DNA from 2 places in the Serratia sp. NCCP-200 genome. Region 1 is predicted to be linked to the other one. Evidence: predicted binding sites of a transcription regulator. Region 1 holds the regulator's gene; the other holds the start of a gene.
The links. Region 1 encodes PurR, which represses purine synthesis genes. Its sites were predicted from a motif close to CANGCAAACGTTTGCNTG; they were not measured.
Positions count from the first base shown of each region.

Region 2: purE (5-(carboxyamino)imidazole ribonucleotide mutase) is a predicted target of PurR. The motif match lies at 2,792-2,809, and genes of this name have one in related genera.

Region 1 is NZ_BAAKUJ010000003.1:365,930-370,088, reverse strand. Features, by position in the region: gene sodB (superoxide dismutase [Fe]) at 205-783, shown strand; gene cydH (cytochrome bd-I oxidase subunit CydH) at 845-934, opposite strand; gene purR (HTH-type transcriptional repressor PurR) at 1,259-2,284, shown strand; gene punR (DNA-binding transcriptional activator PunR) at 2,317-3,237, opposite strand; gene punC (purine nucleoside transporter PunC) at 3,363-4,159, shown strand, end outside.
Region 2 is NZ_BAAKUJ010000002.1:319,635-323,793, forward strand. Features, by position in the region: gene ybbP (putative ABC transporter permease subunit YbbP) at 1-884, shown strand, start outside; gene purK (5-(carboxyamino)imidazole ribonucleotide synthase) at 1,123-2,190, opposite strand; gene purE (5-(carboxyamino)imidazole ribonucleotide mutase) at 2,187-2,711, opposite strand; gene AC6HVW_RS06760 (UDP-2,3-diacylglucosamine diphosphatase) at 2,843-3,565, opposite strand; gene ppiB (peptidylprolyl isomerase B) at 3,576-4,070, opposite strand.

The DNA of each region.
Region 1 (4,159 bases):
CTGAGCCAACTGCTCGGCCGTGCTCTCTATCACCCGCTGCAACTTTAAACAATCAGTCACTTGGCACACTTTGGATGTTCTTTTCCCTCCGAAAGTTGTTAAGATTAATAACCATAACAAAAGTGGTGCAATTGCGTTTTTCCGCCCTCGGCCCCTTAGGCCTGCAGCGTCGGAGAGGCGTATTGTCTATAAAAGGAGAAAGCAATGTCGTTTGAATTACCTGCATTACCATATGAGAAAAACGCTCTCGAACCGCACATTTCCGCAGAAACGCTGGAATACCACTATGGCAAGCACCATAACACCTACGTGGTTAACCTGAACAATCTGGTGAAAGGCAGCGAGTTCGAAGGCAAATCCCTGGTCGAGATCGTCAAGACCTCCACCGGCGGCGTGTTCAACAACGCCGCTCAGGTCTGGAACCACACCTTCTATTGGCACTGCTTATCACCGCAAGGTGGTGGCGAGCCAACGGGCGCAGTGGCAGAGGCCATCAATAAGTCATTCGGCTCCTTCGCCGCCTTTAAAGAGCAGTTCACCGATGCCGCCGTGAAAAACTTCGGCGCGGGCTGGACCTGGCTGGTGAAAAAAGCGGACGGTAGTCTGGCGATCGTCAGCACCTCAAATGCGGCAACCCCGCTGACCGGCGCAGACGTTCCGTTATTGACCGTTGACGTGTGGGAGCATGCTTACTATATCGACTACCGCAATGCGCGGCCAAAGTACCTGGAAAACTTCTGGGCGTTGGTTAACTGGGCGTTCGTGGCAGAAAACCTGGCTTAACGGCGGGTGACTAGCTAATAAGGCGCGGCATGAAGCTGCGCCTTTGTTTTTCTGCTACGGATCAGTTCAATGCGGCAATAAAACTGAACGCAATAATCATTGCCAAAGCACCCACGGTGGTGAGTAATGACATCTTCAAATTGGTATCCATATACAACTCCCTCTCAGATTGGCTTTTCCAGAGCATAAGCCACACAGTTTATACGTCAAATCATTTTCCCACAGTTCGTGATTAAAATCTTGTTATGCTTTCCCCGCTGATAATTACCGATTAGCTCTTCCACTTTTCTTCAATATGCGACAAAATCCGCAGTTCACAACTGCGTACCGATAAACTGCCCCTCCCTGTTCAAGCGATTTACGACTTCAGCACTAAAAACTCAGTTTTCGCTTATCTGGGGAAGGATCTACGCAGGCAAACGATTAACATCATACTTACATGCTGTAACATGTGGGTTTAGGAGTCATTTTTTACATGGCAACGATTAAAGATGTGGCCAAACGCGCTGGCGTTTCTACCACTACCGTTTCGCACGTTATCAATAAAACGCGTTTCGTCGCCGAAGATACCAAAACGGCCGTTTGGGCCGCCATCAAAGAGCTGCACTATTCACCTAGCGCGGTGGCCCGCAGCCTCAAGGTCAACCACACGAAATCGATCGGTTTGCTCGCCACCTCGAGCGAGGCCCCCTATTTTGCCGAAGTGATCGAAGCTGTGGAAAACAGCTGCTACAGCAAAGGCTATACCCTGATCTTGTGTAACTCGCACAATAATCTGGATAAACAGCAAGCCTATCTGGCAATGCTGGCGCAAAAACGCGTCGATGGCTTGCTGGTGATGTGCTCAGAATATCCAGATCAGCTACTGGGCATGCTGGAAGATTACCGTAATATTCCCATGGTGGTGATGGATTGGGGTACCGCGCGCGGAGACTTCACCGATACCATTATCGACAATGCCTTCGAGGGCGGTTACCTGGCAGGCCGCTACCTGATCGAACGTGGCCACCGTGACATCGGTGCCATTCCTGGTCAACTGGCGCGTAATACCGGTGGAGGTCGCCACCAGGGCTTTCTGAAAGCCATGAAGGAAGCCAACATCGAAGTGCGCGAAGAATGGATCGTGCAGGGGGATTTCGAGCCTGAATCTGGCTACAAAGCCATGCATCAGATCCTGTCGCAAAAGCATCGTCCAACCGCCGTTTTCTGTGGCGGCGATATTATGGCCATGGGGGCGATCTGCGCCGCCGATGAGCTGGGGTTGCGTGTACCGCAGGATATCTCGGTGATTGGCTACGACAACGTGCGTAATGCCCGCTACTTCACCCCGGCGCTGACCACCATTCACCAGCCGAAAGAGCGCCTGGGCGAGATGGCCTTTACCATGCTGTTGGATCGCATTATCAGCAAGCGTGAAGAATCGCAGGTGATTGAAGTACATCCAAAACTGATCGAGCGCCGCTCAGTCGCCGATGGTCCTTTTGTCGATTACCGCCGTTAACTCCTGTTGGGGCGCTGCAATACTGCGCCCGATTAACCACCCGGCTCCTCTTCACTGAGCCATTCCTGATTGAGCGTTTCGCTGTCGCCCAGATAGTCCAACAGCCAGGCCATGGCCGGAGACTGGGCGTTTTGCTGCCAGGTCAGGCAGCAGGCACTGGGCGGGAAAGGCTCATGCAGTGGCAACACTACCAATTCACCACTTTGTACCAACGGCAATACCCGATGCGCGGGTACCATGCCCACACACAGCCCGGCACGCAAACAATCTACCGCAGAAACCCAGTCCGGCACGGTCAATCGCCGCTGGTTATCCAGCGACCAGGTCACCCGCTTGGGTAAATTGCGCGAAGTATCTTCCAACAGCAACGAGGGATAAGGCCGTAGCTGTTCGTCGCGCAGCTTTCCTTGCAAGGCGGCGAGCGGATGTTTAGCATGTACTACACAGAGCCAATTCATAAAGCCCATATCGCGAAAGGCAAAACCGCCGCCCACCGGCACCGCACGCGTTGCACCAATGGCCATCTCAGCGCGGCCATCGACCAGCGCATCCCACACGCCGTTGAATACTTCCGGCTGCACCATCAGTTCTACGTCGGGGAAATGGCGATAAAAATCCAGCACCAGCTGGCGGCTGCGCTGGGGTTTGACGATCAGATCGACCGCAATCCGCAGTTGCCCGCGCCAACCGTTGGCCACCTGCTGACACTGTCGTCGGGTATCGAGCATTTTTTTGATAACAACTCGCGCCTCCTTAATAAACAGCGCCCCCGCCGGCGTGAGTTCCACATCGCGGTGACGGCGTTCAAACAGCGGCACCGCCAACCATTGCTCCAGTTGGCGCACCGTATAGCTCACAGCAGAAGGAACGCGGTGCAGCTCCTGTGCCGCCGCGCTGAAACTGCCGGTCCGCGCTACCGCATCTACCACATCGAGTGAATATTCAGACCACATATGTTTGCCTTCAAATTTTTTAACAGCACCTTGCAAATATTACCGTTTCACAAGCAGAGATCCAGCCGTATACACTTGCCGGCGCTTCAAAACCTGCGACAACATAATTTTAACGAGAAATAGCAATGCGAAATTTTGGATTTATGTTCTACCTGGCCGGCCTGAGTATGTTGGGCTATCTGGCTACCGATATGTACCTGCCCGCCTTTGGGGCAATGCAGCAGGATCTGCAAATCTCCGCTGGGGCAATCAGCGCCAGCCTGAGTATCTTCCTAGCAGGCTTTGCCTTTGCCCAGTTGCTGTGGGGGCCGCTGTCCGACCGTATTGGCCGTAAGCCCGTGTTATTGATTGGCCTAGCGCTGTTCGCCGTCGGCTGTCTCGGTATGCTTTGGGTCGAGAACGTGGCGCAACTATGGTCACTGCGCTTTATTCAAGCCATTGGCGTCTGTTCCGCCGCCGTCACCTGGCAGGCGATCGTGGTCGATCGCTACCGCGATGGCAAAGCCAACCGTGTTTTCGCCTCCATTATGCCGCTGGTCGCCCTCTCTCCGGCGCTGGCCCCACTGCTGGGTGCCTGGTTGCTCAACCATATGGGATGGCGGGCCATCTTCGCCGTGCTGTTGGGGATCACCGCCCTGCTGCTGATCCCCACCTTGCTGCTGAAAGATCGTAGCAGACTGGTACCTTCCGCCGATAAAAAGCCCAGCCTTGGCTTTATGCAGATCTTGAAATCCCCGGTGTTCAGCGGCAACGTGATGGTTTTTGCTGCCTGTTCTGCTGGCTTCTTCGCCTGGCTGACGGGTTCACCCTTTATCCTCGGCGATATGGGGTATAGCCCCAACGATATTGGCCTGAGCTATGTGCCGCAAACGCTGGCCTTCTTATTAGGGGGTTATAGCTGCCGTAGCGCCTTAAATCGCAT
Region 2 (4,159 bases), on a different contig from region 1:
AAACCTTCTATCCCATCGTGCGTGTGCGCCTGTCGGAAATTAACCAGCAGGTGGCGACGGAGCGGGTGCATGAAGACGATCCCGGTGGCGAGGCGGTGAACCGTGAGCTGAATCTGACCTGGCAAAGCGATCTGCCGGATCATAACCCGTTGACGGCAGGCACCTGGCCGCCGAAAACCGGCGAGGTCTCGATGGATGAAGGGATCGCCGGCAGGCTCAAGATCCAGCTGGGCGATACCTTGACGTTCAGCGGCGATACTCAATCGTTCAGTGCCAAAGTCACCAGCCTGCGGCAGGTGGATTGGGAAAGCCTGAAGCCGAACTTTTACTTTATCTTCCCGCCGGGTGCATTGGACGGCCAGCCACAAACCTGGCTGACCAGCTTCCGCTATGACGGCGACGGCAAGGTGCTGACGCAGCTCAACCGCCAGTTCCCAACCCTGAGCCTGCTGGATATCGGTTCGATCCTCAAGCAGGTCGGTGGAGTGTTGCAGCAGGTGAGCAGGGCGCTGGAGGTGATGGTGGTGCTGGTGGTGATCTGCGGCGGTCTGCTGTTACTGGCACAGGTACAGGTAGGGATGCGGCAACGTAGGCAGGAGCTGGTGGTTTACCGCACGCTAGGCGCAGGTAAACGCCTGTTGCGCGGTACGCTGTGGTGCGAGTTTGCGTTGCTTGGGCTGGTAGCCGGGATCGCGGCGGCGGTGGGGGCAGAAGCGGCGCTTTGGCTGTTGCAGACCAAGGTGTTCGACTTCCCGTGGGCACCTACGCCGGTGCTGTGGTGGGCGTTACCGCTGCTGAGTGCCTTGCTGCTCTCACTGTGTGGCGGCTGGCTTGGTGTGCGCCTGCTGCGCGGCCGGGCGTTGTTCCGCAGCTACGAAGGTTGACCCCTCACCCCAACCCTCTCCCACAGGGAGAGGGAGCTGATAGTCCCTGCACTTTTGGAAGTAAAGAGCTGATCAAGTAACTCGATCGTCACTTTAACCAGGATGAGCAGGATCAATCAGCCAGTGCTGATGAAGAATCACTATCCTTTCGGCCTAACTCGATCGGTCCCCTCTCCCTGTGGGAGAGGGTTAGGGTGAGGGGTATACACCGAGATTAAAGGCCTATCATCCCACAAGATCACCCCAGCTTTTGCTGTGCCCAGGCCAAGCCACTTTGATACTCGGCTGGCAGCAGCGGCGCTAATGCCTGTAACGCCTGTTGCAAAGAGGCCGCATCGGGATCGTTGAGATTCAGATGACCCACCTTACGCCCCTCACGCACCTCTTTCTCATACCAGTGCAAATGCACCAGCGGCAGGGCCAGCCATTGCTGGTTCACCGCCGTGCCGATCAGGTTGACCATCACCGAAGGCGTATTCACCACCGGCTTAGGCAGCGGCAGCCCCAGGATAGCCCGCAAATGCAGCTCAAACTGGCTGATGGAAGCGCCGTTCTGCGTCCAGTGGCCGCTGTTGTGGACACGCGGAGCCAGTTCGTTGATCAACAGGCTGTCGCCGACGATAAAGCACTCCATCGCCATTACACCCACGTAGTTCAACTCATCGAGGATCGCAGCCAACATCTGCTCGGCCTGCTGTTGCAATGCCGGGTTGGGCTGTGGCAGCGCCACGCTGGTACGCAGAATGCCTTCTTCGTGCAGGTTGTGGGTCAGCGGATAGAATACCGACTGGCCATCGTGACCACGGGCACCCACCAATGACACTTCGCCAGAGAAATTAATCCCCTGCTCGACGATGCATTCACCATAGTTATCCGCCGGTAGCTCAGCCTCTTGGCCCGGGCGCAAACGCCACTGGCCGCGGCCGTCGTAACCACCCACGCGGCGTTTAACGATCGCCAACTCACCCAAGGTAGCAAACACCTGAGGCCATTCGTCAGCATTTGCCAGCAATTGCCAAGGTGCGGTAGCGAGATGAAGTTGATCGAGCAGCTGCTTCTGTGTCAGGCGATCGGCCAGACGCGGGAAGATATCGCGGTTGACGAAGTTATTGTGCGTCGCCAGCTCGCGGGTCAGGGCGGTTTCTGGCCAGCGTTCGATCTCTGCGGTGATCACCGCGTTTTGATAGGGCACCGCTTCCGGCTCGGCATCCAGACCGACAGGATAAACCGCAATGCCCAACGGCTCACCGGCCTGGCGCAGCATACGCCCTAACTGGCCGTTACCCAGTACGCAAACCGGCTTCATGCATCCTCCCGTGGGTCTGGATGGTTCAGCACCTCGTCGGTCTGTGCCTGACGCCACTGTGCCAACCGCTGTGCCAGCCCGGCATCGTGCAGCGCCAGGATTTGTGCTGCCAGCAACCCGGCGTTGGCCGCACCGGCTTTGCCGATGGCGAGCGTACCCACCGGAATGCCGCGTGGCATCTGCACGATGGAATACAGGCTATCGACACCGCTTAACGCAGCGCTTTGCACCGGCACACCCAACACCGGAACCAGCGTTTTGGCCGCCAACATGCCTGGCAGATGCGCAGCACCACCGGCACCGGCGATGATCACGTCAAAACCCATGGCCTTGGCATGTTCGGCAAAGCTGAACAGCTTGTCCGGCGTGCGGTGGGCGGAGACAACTTCGACATGGAACGGGACATCCAGCGTGGTCAGAACTTCGGCCGCGGACTGCATAGTGGCCCAGTCACTTTTTGAACCCATTACGATTGCGATTTTAACCCCAGCGTTGGCGGCTGAAGTAGCGGTGGCTCCCATGAGTGCATGGCTCCTGTGATGTGGACAAACGTCGGCTGGCAGGCCGTATGAGGGCGTAGAGCATATCATGGGTACAGGGAGAGGAAAACGGTTGCGTCGACGGTTTTTACCATCAAAAGCTGGAAAACGGCCTAGAAGGGGAACTCGATCAGTTCCACGGCATCTGCCGTGACTTTAATCATTGAGCCTTGTGTATGCCAGGCTCCCAACACCGCGCGATGGGCTTTACCGTTTGGTAATGCCAGCGGATGGACTGCTGGGCGATGGGTGTGGCCGTGGATCATCCAGTGGACGTTGTGGCGCAACATGGCCTGTTCAACGGCCTGCGGGTTGACGTCCATAATCGCGGTGGATTTGTATTGGTTGCTTTGTTGGCTGCGAGCACGCATTTTAGCGGCGATCTTCAAGCGCCAGCGCAGGGGGAGCGCCAGAAAAGCACGTTGGATCCAGGTGTTATGAACTTTCTTGCGGAATTCTTGATAGGCCTGATCGTCGGTACACAGGGTATCACCGTGCAGGATCAGGATCTTGCGGCCATACAGCTCGACGACTTGCTCTTCCGGTAGCAGGATCATACCGCTCTGCTTGGCAAAGCGCTTACCCAACAAGAAATCGCGGTTGCCGTGAATGAAGTAGCAGGGCACTCCGGCCTGGTGCAACGCCTTCAGTGCGGCGGCAATTTCGCGATGCAACGGCTCGGGGTCGTCATCGCCAATCCAGGCTTCAAACAGATCGCCCAGGATATATAACGCATCGGCGTGAACGGCTTCACGCTGCAAAAAACGCAGAAAACCGGCAGTAATTGCCGGTTCCTGTACGCATAGATGCAGGTCTGCGATGAACAGCGTGCTCATGCAGCCGCGATTACTCGCTGACGGTAACGCTGGTGATCACGACATCTTCAACCGGTACATCCTGGTGCATGCCGCTGCGGCCAGTTTTTACCGCTTTGATCTTCTCGACCACGTCCATGCCTTCTGCCACTTCGGCAAATACGCAGTAACCCCAACCCTGGGAGTTTTCAGCACGGAAGTTCAGGAAGTCGTTATCTACCACGTTGATGAAGAACTGGGCGGTGGCAGAGTGTGGATCGTTGGTACGAGCCATTGCCAGGGTGCCACGGGTGTTTTTCAGGCCGTTGTTAGCTTCGTTCTTGATGGTTGCTTTGGTGTCTTTCTGACGCATACCAGGTTCAAAACCACCACCCTGAACCATAAAGCCGTTGATGACACGGTGGAAGATGGTGTTGTTGTAGAAGCCTTCACGGCAGTAGTTCAGGAAGTTTTCAACGGTAACCGGTGCCTTGTCAGCAAAGGTCTTGATAACGATATCGCCGTGATTGGTGTGGAAAGTAACCATAGTTTTAGTCCTAGCAAGATGAAATGAGCTGTCACATAGGAAGGCGTGTGAGCAATCAGACCGACTTTATAACATATCTCAATTAATCA